DNA from 4 places in the Streptomyces sp. NBC_01198 genome. Region 2 is predicted to be linked to each of the others. Evidence: riboswitches for the same ligand, from Rfam matches in the RefSeq annotation. Region 2 holds a riboswitch; each other region holds the start of a gene.

Region 1 (3,099 bases), 2.2 Mb from region 2:
TCGCACGAGCTGACGACGACGCTGGCGGCGGAGAGCCGGGAGAGCGGCGGGGTCGGGCGGCTCACCACGATCATGTTCTTCCGCGCGGAGGCGGAGATCTTCGACGGCCGCTACGACGACGCGGCGGCGACGGCCGCCGAGGGGTTGCGGATCGCCGCGGACACCGGGCAGCGGCAGTGGGTCAGCCAGCTGAGCAGCGCCCTGGCCCATGTCGCCGCGGTGCGCGGCGACGAGCAGGGCTGCCGCCGGCTGGTGGACACGGCGCTCGCGGGCGGCTCGGGTACGGCAATGGCGCCGGGCGCGCCCTGGGCGTACTGGTCCCAGGGCCTGCTGGAGCTGGGGCTCGGCCGGGCGCAGGCGGCGCTCGACCGGCTCGCGCTGCTCGGCGAGGAGTCGGTGCGGCACCACATCTGCGCGATTCGCAGCGTCCCTGACCTGGTGGAGGCCGCGGTCCGGCTCGGGGTGCCTGGGCGGGGGGACGCGGCCTTCGCCCGCTTCGAGGACTGGGCGGCCCGCTCGGGGCAGCAGTGGGCGGCGGCGCTGGTGGCCCGCTGCGCGGCGCTGCGGGCGCCGGACACCGGTGCGGAGGCGTACTTCCTGCGGGCGCTGGCGGCGCACAACCCGCACCGCCGTGCCATGGAGTCGGCCCGCACCGCGCTGCTGTACGGGGAGTGGCTGCGGCGGGCGCGCCGCAAGAACGAGGCCCGGGTGCGGCTGGGCGGCGCGCTGGACACCTTCGAGCGGCTCGGCGCGCGCCCCTGGGCGGACCGGGCGCGCGGCGAGCTGGCCGCGGCGGGCGGCGCGGTGCCGGACGCGGCCCGGCAGAGCGGCCCGGTGGACGCGCGGGCGGGGCTCACCCCGCAGGAGTCGCAGATCGTCCGGCTGGCGGCGGCGGGGCTGTCGAACAAGGACATCGCGGCCCGGCTGTTCCTGAGCCCGCGGACCGTCGGCTACCACCTCTACAAGGCGTATCCGAAGCTCGGCGTGGTCTCCCGCGGCGAGCTGGCCGGGCTGTTCGAGGAGGGACACACGGCAGCGCCCGCCCGGTGGTGAAGACCGGGCGGGCACTGCCGTGGGGCGTCAGGCGACTCAGATGGTGACACCGTGCGCCGCGAGGTAGGCGACGGGGTCGATGTCGGAACCGTAGTTCGGCGTGGTGCGGACCTCGAAGTGCAGGTGCGGTCCTGTGACGTTGCCGGTGGCGCCGGATATGCCGATCTCCTGGCCGGAGGCGACGGTCTGGCCGACGGAGACAACCGGCTTGGTCAGGTGGCCGTACAGCGTGTACTTGCCGTCGGCGTGCCGGATGATCACGTCGTTGCCGTAGGCGCCGTCGGCGCCTGCGTGCACCACGGTGCCCGCCGCCACGGAGTGGACCGGGGTGCCGGTCCAGACCAGGAAGTCGACACCGGTGTGGTAACCGGAGGACCAGTTGGAGCCCTGGGCGTGGTAAGGGGTGCCGATGGCGGCGTCGCCGACCGGCTTGGTGTAGCCGGTGGAGCTGACGGCCTTCTTGGCGGCCGCGGGCGCGGCCTTCTTGGCCGGGGCCGGGGCGGCCTTCTTCGCGGGGGCCGGCGCGGCCTTGACCGGGGCGGTGTTCAGCGTGAGGTGCTGGCCGGGGCGGATCAGACTCGGGTTGGCTCCGATGACCTTCTTGTTGGCCTTGTACAGCGACTTCCAGCCGCCCTTGACGTGGTGGGTGGTGGCGATCTTCGCCAGGGTGTCCCCGCGGACGACGGTGTACTCGTGCGACTTCGCGGAAGCGGCGGGGGCCTTGGTGGGCTCGGCGGCCGACGCGTGGCCGACGCCGAGCAGCGGCACCGCGAGGGCGGCGCCTCCGGTGCCCGCCGCGATGCACACCCGGGTCAGGCGGTTGAGCGAGCGGGGCTTGCGGTGCTGTCCCTTTGCGGGCATGGGGGAATTCCTCTCCTACGCCTGCGAGGTGAGCTGTCGGGTTCGGGCAGGAGATGCCCGGCCGCGGTCCGCCGTGGCCGCGCTCCGAGGAGCGCGTACGGTCGCGCGGCTTCACCCCGAGCCGTCCGGTGTCCCCGGACGGCGACCTACCTGGGTCCCCCGCTCCTGCCCTGAGTGCTCGGCTGTTCCCGATACCGGGCGGCGGCAGGATTCGGCGTCCCGCCCGGCGGATACCGCGGACGTCCGGCCCGCGGTAGGGCGAAGCTAGACGACGCCGGGAGCGGCGGGCAACCAAACGCGGCATGCCGCCCCAATCCGCCCGTACCGGCGGTTACTCCTCGCCATCCGTACACGCCGGTACGTATGCGGACCGGTCACCGCGAGTCGAGCGGCGGGCCGCACAGGGTGACAAACGGCCCGGACCGGAAACAGCGGGTGTCGCCGGGGAGCCGGACCGTGTTCGGCCCGTGACGCCGGTCACGGATCCGGCCGGCAGTGATCGGCGTCACTGCGAAATGCCGGAATTGGCACGGTGTTTCGGATATGCCGGGATCGCGGCCGACGGGACGTCAGCCCGTCCTCAGTAGCTGCCCGGCACTCCGCCGATGCGCGCGTCCAGCGTCCGGCTGAGCCGGTAGGCCACCGGCCGGAAGCCGACCGCCGGCCAGTGCCCCGCGGCCAGCGGGGAGGCGGAGTGCCAGCGGGCCGAGATGTAGCGGTGGCCGTTGTCGTACGCCCACGCCAGCGCGGTGGCCAGCAGCACCCGGCTGATGCCCTCGCCGCGCGCGGCGGGTTCCACGTACGCCTCGGCGAGTTCCACGCACGACTCCGGTACGACCGGGTCGGGCACGGCCGGGACGACCAGCACCATGGCGATCTCCTCGCCCCTGCGGGACGCGATCCAGGCTCCGCAGCGCGGATCGGCGAGCGCGTCGGCGTAGTGCAGCCGCAGCGCGGCCAGCGCGCCCTCCGGCTGCGGCTGGAACATCGCGGACTCGCGCTGCCGCCGGGAGGACTCCGCCGCCATCCGGCCGATCTGCGGCAGGTCGCCGGGACCGGCCCGGCGGATGCCGAGGCCCTCGACGCCGCGCGGCTGGCGGCCCCTGGCCTTGACCGCCATCAGGCCGTGCACGAGTTCGCGGCCGAAGCCGAGGTCGGCCCAGGGGGCGGTGGCGACCTCGCCGG
Region 2 (3,099 bases):
TGGTGTTCCGACGACGATTTCCGCGCCTTCCAGCACTGGATGATGGGCCTGGGCCGGGCCGCGTTCGAGGCGGCGGTCAACGACGCCGACGTCCTGGCCTACGCCCCCGAGGTCCTGCGGCTCGCCGGCCGCCCCAGGTCCGCCTGGCCCGCCGAGGACCGGCCCGGCTGGCCGACCCTCGACAGGCTCGGGCTGGAGGCGTACGAGCTGGCGACCGGGCCGTCCGACGACTTCGGCGACGCCTTCTACGCCGCCGTACGCCGCGCCGCCGGCCCCTCCGGGCACGGCGGCGCCCCACCGGTCCCGTACGGCAGCCGCGACCCGTCAGGGAGCCGCTGGACGGCCCGTGACGAGGAGGAGGCGGCCAGGCGGCTGCCCCGGCTCAGCGTCATGTTCCCGCTGGACGGGCCCACCGGCACCGGCTCCGATCCGCGTTGAGCCGGCGGCCGCGGGCCTCAGACGCCGTTGACCAGGCGGATGTAGCGCACCCAGTCCCAGTTGGGCCCCGGGTCGGTGTGGTCGGTGCCGGGGACCTGGGAGTGGCCGATGATGTGGTTGCGGTCCTTGGGGATGCCGTACTTGTCGCAGATCTCCGCCGTGAGCGCCGCCGAGGCGTGGTAGAGCGCGGTGGTGAAGTAGGACGGCTGGTCCACCCAGCCCTCGTGCTCGATGCCGATGCTGCGCGTGTTGTAGTCCCAGTTCCCCGCGTGCCAGGCGACGTCGTGCTCGCGGACGCACTGGTCGATGGCGCCGTCGGCGGACCGGACCACGTAATGCGCCGAGGCGGCGTGGGCCGGGTCCTTGAAGAGCGTGATCGTGTCGGCGAAGGTCTCCTGGGTGACGTGGATGACCACCATCTGGATCGGATACGTGGTCGGCCTGCTGGCGGCGGTGTAGTTGGCGGTGCTGGCCGCCGCCCAGGTGGCTGACGGGTAGTCCACCGTCCCGGCGCGGAGGGCGGCGGGTCGGTCGACCGCCCGCACGGCGTCGGCGGGTCCGTCGGCTGTCAGCGCGGCACCTGCGGGTCCGTCGGCTGCCTGCGCGGCTCCGGCGGGCCAGAGGCCGGCGGTGAGGCCCGCGGTGGCGGCGGCACCGAGGCCGAGGCCGCCGCGCAGCAGCGAACGGCGGCTGGGCACGGCGGGATTGGGGCGTTCCATCGAAGGCTCCCTGAGGCGTCATGATGAGGGCGGGTGCATGACAAGAACGGGCCCGCCCATCGTGCGGCCCGCGCCCCTGGCATGCCAAGTGGTTCGCGAATTGGCACAGGTCCAGACCACTGGTACCGCGCCGGTCAGGCGGATATCTGCGCCCGCACGCCGCTGCGCCCCGCCGTCACCCGCTCACCGCCCGTAGCCATGTCGGCCTCTCCGATAACAACTGACGCACACTCACATCACTGCCCGGCCACGCCACCTGTCCGGTTCCTCCACTCTACGTATACCTTGCCCGATTGGTTCCCGTCCCCAACTCTCCCATTCGGCTTGGAAAACCTCTCCGGCTCTATTAACGTTCGATAACGCAGCGCGGTCGTCACCGCCGCCGACAGGCGGCACCGTGCGCTTGCCGAATCCCGTCCGCGGGAACCGGGGACCCGCCCTTCCGCTACCGCGGGAGGGGTCCAATGGGGTGAATCGGGCAGCCGTCAGGCCCGTAGGAGACCTTCCTGCTCCGAACCCGTCAGCTAACCCGGTAGGCGAGAAGGAAGGAAAGGAGTGCGCCCCCGTGGCGTCCAACCAGCCTGCCTACGCTCCTGCCCCGGTAGCAGAACCGACCGGGGAGTGGCCCTTCGGGGAGCGGGACGAGCCCCTGCCGTCCGGCGCCCCCTCCGACGGCTCCGCCGCCACCCCTTCCTCGTCCTCGCCGGCGTCGTCCGCGCCGTCCCACGACGGCTACGACTACGGTTCGGAGCCCGCCGGCCTGCGCAGCCAGCTGCGCCTGCCGCGGCAGCGCACCGGCCTGCCCGCCCGTGGCGCGGCGGTCGGCAGCGCCGTGCTGGGCATGGCGGCCATGGCCGCGGTCGGTGCCGGTGGAGTGGCCGAGGCGGCCGACGCGCCGCCCGCCGGGCCGCCGATATCGCTGCCGGACTCGCCCGGCTTCCCCGACGCACTGCCCGCACAGGCGGTCCCGGCCCCGCAGCCCGAGGTCTCGGTCGGCACACCGTCGTACGACCCCTCCGCCGTCGTCCAGGCGACCGGCACGGCGGACGCCCCACACCCGGCCGTTACGGCGGCTGCTAATGACGCCGCCCAGGACGCGCACGGCGAGGAGGACGTGGCCGCCGCCGCGACCCCCGTCGACCCCGGCGAGGCGCTGCGCACCCGCATCGTCGACCAGGTCACCCGGCAGCGCGACGCCGCCGCCCGCGCCGAGCGCGAGGCCGCCGAGAAGTCCGCCGCCGAGCAGGCGGCCAAGGAGGCCGCCGCCCGCAAGGTGCGCGAGCAGGCCGCAGCCGCGAAGGCCGAGGCCGAGGCGAAGGCCAAGGCGGCCGCGGACGCCGCCGCGCGGGCGGAGGCCGAACGGCTCGCCCGGCTCGCCGTCTCCTACGTCAAGCCGGTCGCCTCCTACACCCTCACCACCGCCTTCGGCGAGTCCGGCAACATGTGGGCGACCCACACCGGCCAGGACTTCGCCGCCCCCACCGGCACCCCGGTGCACGCCGTCCACAGCGGCACGGTCACCTCGGCCGGCTGGGCGGGCTCGTTCGGCTACCGGGTGGTCCTCCGCCTCGATGACGGCACCGAGCTGTGGTACTGCCACCTGTCGACGATGGTCGCCACGTCCGGCGAGGTCGTCACCGGCGACACCATCGGCCGGGTCGGCGCGACCGGCAACGTACCGGGGCCGCACCTGCACCTCGAAGTACGACCCGGTGGTGGCGCGCCCGTCGATCCGGTGCCGTGGCTGTACGGTCATGATGTCGCGGTCTGAGGTGCAGGGCCGGCCGTAGGCCGCTCCGCACCGCCTTCCGCGGCACCCTCCGCCCGCAGGCCCCCTGGCCCGCCGCCCCGAGAACAGCCGGCGGCCCCGGCGTACACCCCCCCCGACGCCGGGGCCGTCGGCATGTCCGCCCGGCCGGGTCGCCCCGGCCGGGCTGCCTGC
Region 3 (3,099 bases), 3.0 Mb from region 2:
ACGATCACGCAATCGGGCGAACGCGGCGGCGTAAGCGGTGATGTCCTCTTTCCGATCGACACAGAGACTACTCGTCAGATGGTCGAGAACAACCACATCCAGATCAGCAATGCGCGGAAAAGAGAAGACAACGAAAGACCCCGTCACCCCTATGTGCCCGCCCGCGGCAAATGGCAGCACATGCAGCGACACCTGGGGCAGCTCCGCCGCCTCGACCAGGCTCCGCAGTTGACCCGCCATCACCTCAGGGCCGCCGACCTCGCGGCGCAGCACCGCCTCGTCGAGCACCGCGGTCAGTTCGAGCGGCGGATCCTGGTGCAGCACCGCCTGCCGCGCGATCCGCACGTCCACCAGCGCGTCCACCTCGCGCGGCGCGAGCTGCGGCATGACGTCCCTGGTCAGGGCATGGGCGTAGTCGTGGGTCTGCAGCAGGCCGGGCACCACGCTGGTCTCCATCGTCCTGGCCCGGCTCGCGCCGGTCTCCAGGCTGATGAAGTCGCGGTATTCCACCGGCAGGACCTCGCGGAAGTCGTGCCACCAGCCGCGCTGGTGGCCGTAGCCGGCGAGGGTGCGCAGCAGGTCGCGGACGTCCCGGTCGCGCACCGTGTAGATGTCGAGCAGCAGGTTCACGTCCTCGGCCCGTACGCTGCTCTGGCCGGTCTCGATCCTGCTCACCTTCGACTGGTGCCAGCCGGCCCGGTCCGCGGCCTCGCCGCTGGTGAGTCCTGCCAGGTCGCGCAGGCGCCGCAACTCGGCGCCAAGTCTGCGCCGGCGTACGGCGGGCACTCTTTCCATCGTTTCTCGCGCCTCCTCGGTGTGCGGCATGTCGCCCTGCATGCCGCCCTATTCACCCGATACGACAGTGTGCCGACCAAATGCGCTCTCACGTAGCAGAGTTCACCGTTTTGAGCGACAGATATATGCAGACACCCGTGGAAGGTCCGTATAGGCGGCACGATGAGTGTCATTCTGGCGCGAACCCGACGTAAGCGAGGCGGCCCAATTCCCGGGGCGTCCCGCTCCGGCGCAGGTACGTACCGGAGCCAGGTCACGGCGGGAAAGGGAAGCGTCGCCATGGCAGATCTTCAGGAAGCATCCATCACCCTGCCGAGCGACCCCGCGTCGGTGACGACGGCCAGGCGCTACGTGTGCGGTCTACTCGCCGACTGGGGGCTGCCCGCCGGGGCCCCCGCTGTCGACGCGGTCCGTCTGATCGTGTCGGAGTTGGCCACCAACGCGGTACTGCACACCTCGGGGCTGTCGCCGACCTTCACCGTCGACGTACGCCTCGAACGCCTGGAGGAGTTGCACATCGGCGTCACCGACAGCCATCCGCGCTGGCCACGGCAGGAGACCGCCGCCGCGCTGCAACAGGACAGCGGGCGGGGGATGGTGATCGTCCGCCACCTCACGGCGGAGTCCGGCGGCAGCCTGCAGGTCACGCCGACCGACGCCGGGGGGAAGACCGTGTGGATCATGCTGCCGTGGGCGGTCCCGGTCGGCTGACCGGCGGTCCCGGCCGCCGGCTGCGTGCCGGCCGCCGCGCCTGTCCCCGGGGGCTCCCCGGGCGTCACACCCGGCCGTACCACACACTCCTGGTCCAGATGTGCTCCAGCCGGACCCGCGCGCCGGTCTTCGGGGCGTGCCAGATCGCGCCGCCGCCCGCGTAGATCCCGACGTGGTAGACCGACGAGCTCGACGAGCCGGTGTGGAAGAACACCAGGTCGCCCGCCCGGCGCGCGGATGACGAGATGTGCCTGGTGCTGCCGTACTGCGCCGCCGCGGTGCGCGGCAGCTTCCTGCCCGCCTGCTTGAACGAGTACAGCGTCAGGCCCGAGCAGTCGAAGCGGCTGGGCCCCGCGGCGCCCCACTGGTAGGGCGAGCCCTGCTTCGAGGCCGCCACGCCGAGGGCTCTCGCGGCGAGCGTGGCGGCGTCCGCCTGCTGTGCGGCGCCCGGCAGCAGCGCCGGTACGGCGACGGCCGCCGCGGTGAGCACCGAGGCGGCCCCGATCCGGGACAGCCTGGCGGACAGTGCGATAGGCGCGGTCATGCGCAACCCTTCGTCGTCAGCCTGCGAAGGATGACCTGTCGGGTTCGAGCAGGCGAAGATGCCCGGCCGCATGCAGCGGCTTCACCCCAAGAGGCGGCCCTTACCTGCTCCTGGCCTGCCCCGTCGTGCCTGGGTCCTCCGCTCCCGCCGTTGCACTCGTGTCGACCTGACATCCGCACGCCGGCGGGATTCGGCTTCCGTGCGGACCGCCCCGCCACGGCGGCGGGGGCTTGTCGTCACCACGGATCGTGACGCACCGCGCACGCCGGCACCGGCTGGGAAACGCCCGATGTGACTCTCGTCACACTGCTGCCATCCGGGTGACGGCATTAGGCCTTCCGGGTGGACTGCGCCGCCGGCGGCCCGTGTGACCTGCGGGCTTGTCGATCATCGGCAAACGGGTACGCAACCGCGCCGGCCGTCCGCGCCGGGTTGCCGATCCGCCAATGGGCTGAGCCGATGTTCGGCCGAATCGGGGGCGGTCGCGCCGCTGGGTGACGAGCCGCGTCCCCGGTCCGGCCGCGGACGGTCCGCCGGGTCAGTCGGCCACCGGCGGCGGAGCCGTCTCGGGCGGCACCACGGCAAGTGACGACCGGCGTTCACCGTCGAGCACCCGCAGCGCCCGCCCCAGCGTGGCGTGATGCAGGTCCGTCTCGCCGCGCAGATGCATCACCGTCAGCGCCTCCCGCAGTGCCACGGCCCGCCCGACCAGCGCCTGGGCGGCCCGCAGCGCCGCGTAGGTGTCGGTGGTCCGCGACGGGTTGATCCGGCCCAGCAGGTCAACGACCTCCAGGTAGCAGTCGATCAGCTCGCCCTCGGAACGGGTGAGCGCCGGCAGCGGCGGCAGTTCCGGCACCACCGGGCCTCACCGCAGGCCGTAGGAGGGGCCGTTGGCCTTGCGGCTGGTGGTCAGCCGGTCCACCAGGCCGTACGCGACCGCGGATTCGGCGTCGAAGACCTTGTCCCGCTCGATGTCGGTACGCACCCGGTCCAGGTCCTGGCCGGTGTGCCGGGCCAGCAGCGTCTCCAACTGCTCTCGGGTGCGCAGC
Region 4 (3,099 bases), 1.6 Mb from region 2:
GTACTGCGCCGCGGCGATGCTGCCGAGCGCGTCCCTGGTGCTGTTCAGCTTCGCCGTCTTGCGGGCCAGCTGGTCCTGGAGGGCGGAGACCGCCGAACTCGCGGTGTCGGCCTGCTCCTTGGCTCCGTCGTAGTCCTGCGTGGCCTGCTCCGCCTGCTGGTAGAGCGCCGCCACCTTCGCCCTGACCTGGTCCGGGGTCAGCTGCGGTGCCGCGTTGCCGGCCTCGCCGAACAGCGAGACGGTGGCGGCCGAGGCGAGCACGAGGGTGACACCGATCCGGGCGGTGGTGCGGGTCGTGCTGGTCGTGCTGGTCGTCGTGCGGGTGGTGCGGGGGGCGCCCGGGCTGCCGCTACCGCTTCCGCTGCCGGTTAAGGCGATGCGTTTCTTGCGGTGCGCGGGAGTGTGCGCGGGGGTGAGGGCGGGACTGTGTGAGGCCATCGCGGGCCGTCACTCCTTCCGAGGGGCGGCCCGGCGGCGGCTGCACGGGGGAGCAGCACGCCGCCGGGCCTTCGGCGGGGGTGGCCGTTGCCGTCCGGTACCGGACGGCAGTGGGGTGTCGGCCACCTGAGGAGCGACGCTAAACCTGCCCGGGGGCGCACCGGGACGTACTGACCGGGACTGTCCCGTATCGGTCGGCCCGTGCAAGGAAACGACCGCCGTTCGACGGGTGAGCGGGACGGAAACGGACCCAGCCTGACCGTTGGCCCGTTTCCGGCCCCGGCGCCGCGGGCGTGTGCCTGCGGTCAGGCGACCCGGCGGGCGGCGGCGAAGGGCATCCAGCTCAGCGGGGCGACCTCGACGAACGCGCCGGTGTGCGGGGCGTGCACGATCTGGCCGTTGCCCAGGTAGATGCCCACGTGGGACAGCCCCGAGTAGAAGAAGACCAGGTCGCCGGGCTGCAGGTCGGCCTTCGAGACGGCGACGCCGTCCTTGTCCTGGTCGTAGGTGGTCCGGCCGAGCTTGACGCCCGCCGCGCCGTAGGCGGCCTGGGTCAGGCCCGAGCAGTCGTACGAGCCGGGGCCGGTGGCGCCGTAGACGTACGGCTTGCCACGCTGGGCGAGCGCGAACTTGATCGCGGCGGCGGCACGGCCGGACGCGGGGCCGGAGTAGCTGTAGCTCGCCGGCGAGGACTTGCCCTTCTTCATGCCGGCGATCTTGGCGCGCTGCGCGGCGCTGAGGCTGTTGAGCAGCTTCTGCGCGGCCGCGAGCTTGGTCTGCACCGTCTTCTTCTGGGTGGCCAGCTGCTTCTGGGCGTTGGTCAGCTGGGTCAGGCTCGCAGTGGCCTGCGACCGCTGGATCGAGGCCTGCTCCTGCTGGATCTGGAAGTTCTTCAGCGCCTCGGTCTGCGTCGCGGAGAGCTGGTTGACCATGTGCGACTGGTTCAGGAACTGCTCGGGGTTGTCGGCCAGCAGCAGCTGCACGGTCTGGTCGATGCCGCCGTCGCGGTACTGCTCGCTGGCGAACTGTCCCAGCACCCGGCGGGACTCGTTCATCTGCTCGGTCTTCCGGGCGACCTGCGCGAGCAGCTGGTTGGTCTTGTCGCGCTGGGTGTCGGTCTTCTCCTTGGCCTGGTCGTAGTTCTGCGTCGCGACCTCGGCCTGCTGGTTCAGGGTGTCGATCTGCGCCTTGACCTCGGTGATGGAGGGCTTCGCGGGCGCCGCGCTCGCGCTCTCGCTGAGCAGGGTGACCGATGCGATGGCCGCCGCGGTGACGCCGACCGCCGCACGGGGGGCGGTCGAGGCGAGTATCCGCGGGCGCGGCTTGCGATGCGACGCCACGAAGGCGACTCCTTCCGTGAACCGCCGACCGGGTTAGCTGACGGGTTCGGGCAGGGAAGGCAGCCCTACGGGTCGGACACCTGCCGGCGTCTGTCCCGATTCACCCCGATGGTGCGTGGTGGGTCCCCGGTTCCGGCCTGGGCCGGATTGAGCGGAGGCGGCGCGGTGCCGGCACTTTCACCGGCGGCGAACGCGTCACCTAGCGGGTTACCGTACTCAACTTCTCCGGATGTTGGGAAGTTTGGATTGCAACGTGACCGAAATCGCTTTGTGATCTTACGGTTGGTGGTCGATTCAGTACGGACGAACCGCTGCATAGATCGGCATTTCGGTGATCGGAGCGACCTTGACGACCGTTCCCGTGTGCGGAGCGTGGATCATGTTGCCGTCGCCGATGTAGAGACCGACGTGGCTGGCGTCGCTGTAGAAGAAGATCAGGTCACCCGGCTGGAGGTCCGAGGTCGAGACCCGGGTGCCGACGTCGACCTGCTCGCCCGTGGTCCGCGGCAGCGTGATGCCCGCCGCCTTGTAGGACGCCTGGGTCAGGCCCGAGCAGTCGAAGGAGGCCGGGCCGGTCGCGCCCCACACGTACGGCTTGCCCAGCTGGGCGTGCGCGAAGGCGATGGCCTTGGCGGCGACCGACGCGTTGGCCGGCGTCGCCGGCGCGGTCGACCCCGACTTCTTCGCCGCTGTCTTCGCCTTTGCCTTCTCCTGTGCGGCGATGGCGGCGGCCTTCCGCTTGGCCTCCTGCTCCTGCTTGGCCTGCAGGGCCGCCAGCCGTTCCTTCTCCTGCGCGGTGAGGCTGTTCAGCAGCGTCTGGGCGGCGCCCAGCTTGGTCTGCACGTCGGCCTTGGCGGTCCGCAGCTGCGCCTGCCGGGTGGTCAGCGTCGCCAGGCTCCTGGCCGCCTCGATGCGCTGCTGGGTGGCCGCCGCCTGCTGCACCCGGTAGGACTCGACGGCCGACTTCTGCCGCTTCCCCAGCAGGCCCACCAGATGCGTCTGGTCCAGCAGGTCCTGCGGGTCGGTCGCCATCAGGAAGCGCCCGGTCGAGTCGTCGCCGCCGCTGCGGTACTGCGCGGCCGCGTACTGCCCGAGCAGCCGGCGCGAGTCGTTCAGCGTCTGCGTCTTCTGTGCCGCCTGCGCCAGCAGCTTGTTGACGGTGGCGTTCTGCTGGGAGGCCTGCTCCTTGGCGCCGTTGTAGTGCTCGGTGGCGACCTCCGCCTGGTGCAGCAGCGCGTCGACCTTCGCCTTCACCGCGCTGATCGACGGCTGCGGCGCGGGCGCGGCGGGTGCGGCGCCCGCGGTCTCGGAGAACAGGGTC

The links. A riboswitch is a leader RNA that binds a small molecule or an ion and turns the genes downstream of it on or off. The one in region 2 is predicted to bind cyclic di-AMP.
Region 1: another riboswitch for cyclic di-AMP. It lies ahead of OG702_RS30525 (M23 family metallopeptidase); the one in region 2 lies ahead of OG702_RS21010 (M23 family metallopeptidase).
Region 3: another riboswitch for cyclic di-AMP. It lies ahead of OG702_RS34160 (C40 family peptidase); the one in region 2 lies ahead of OG702_RS21010 (M23 family metallopeptidase).
Region 4: another riboswitch for cyclic di-AMP. It lies ahead of OG702_RS13620 (C40 family peptidase); the one in region 2 lies ahead of OG702_RS21010 (M23 family metallopeptidase).

The regions. Positions count from the first base shown of each region.
Region 1 covers NZ_CP108568.1:6,855,814-6,858,912, reverse strand. Annotated here, with positions in the region: gene OG702_RS30530 (AAA family ATPase) at 1-1,053, shown strand, start outside; gene OG702_RS30525 (M23 family metallopeptidase) at 1,090-1,914, opposite strand; cyclic di-AMP (ydaO/yuaA leader) riboswitch at 1,920-2,108, opposite strand; gene OG702_RS30520 (GNAT family N-acetyltransferase) at 2,495-3,099, opposite strand, start outside.
Region 2 covers NZ_CP108568.1:4,686,513-4,689,611, forward strand. Annotated here, with positions in the region: gene OG702_RS21000 (DUF4240 domain-containing protein) at 1-438, shown strand, start outside; gene OG702_RS21005 (N-acetylmuramoyl-L-alanine amidase) at 456-1,157, opposite strand; cyclic di-AMP (ydaO/yuaA leader) riboswitch at 1,552-1,710, shown strand; gene OG702_RS21010 (M23 family metallopeptidase) at 1,723-2,928, shown strand.
Region 3 covers NZ_CP108568.1:7,684,055-7,687,153, forward strand. Annotated here, with positions in the region: gene OG702_RS34150 (helix-turn-helix domain-containing protein) at 1-795, opposite strand, end outside; gene OG702_RS34155 (ATP-binding protein) at 1,075-1,506, shown strand; gene OG702_RS34160 (C40 family peptidase) at 1,571-2,050, opposite strand; cyclic di-AMP (ydaO/yuaA leader) riboswitch at 2,054-2,256, opposite strand; gene OG702_RS34165 (hypothetical protein) at 2,589-2,909, opposite strand; gene OG702_RS34170 (ATP-dependent Clp protease proteolytic subunit) at 2,916-3,099, opposite strand, start outside.
Region 4 covers NZ_CP108568.1:3,075,229-3,078,327, reverse strand. Annotated here, with positions in the region: gene OG702_RS13625 (C40 family peptidase) at 1-438, opposite strand, end outside; gene OG702_RS13620 (C40 family peptidase) at 744-1,778, opposite strand; cyclic di-AMP (ydaO/yuaA leader) riboswitch at 1,786-1,942, opposite strand; gene OG702_RS13615 (C40 family peptidase) at 2,073-3,099, opposite strand, start outside.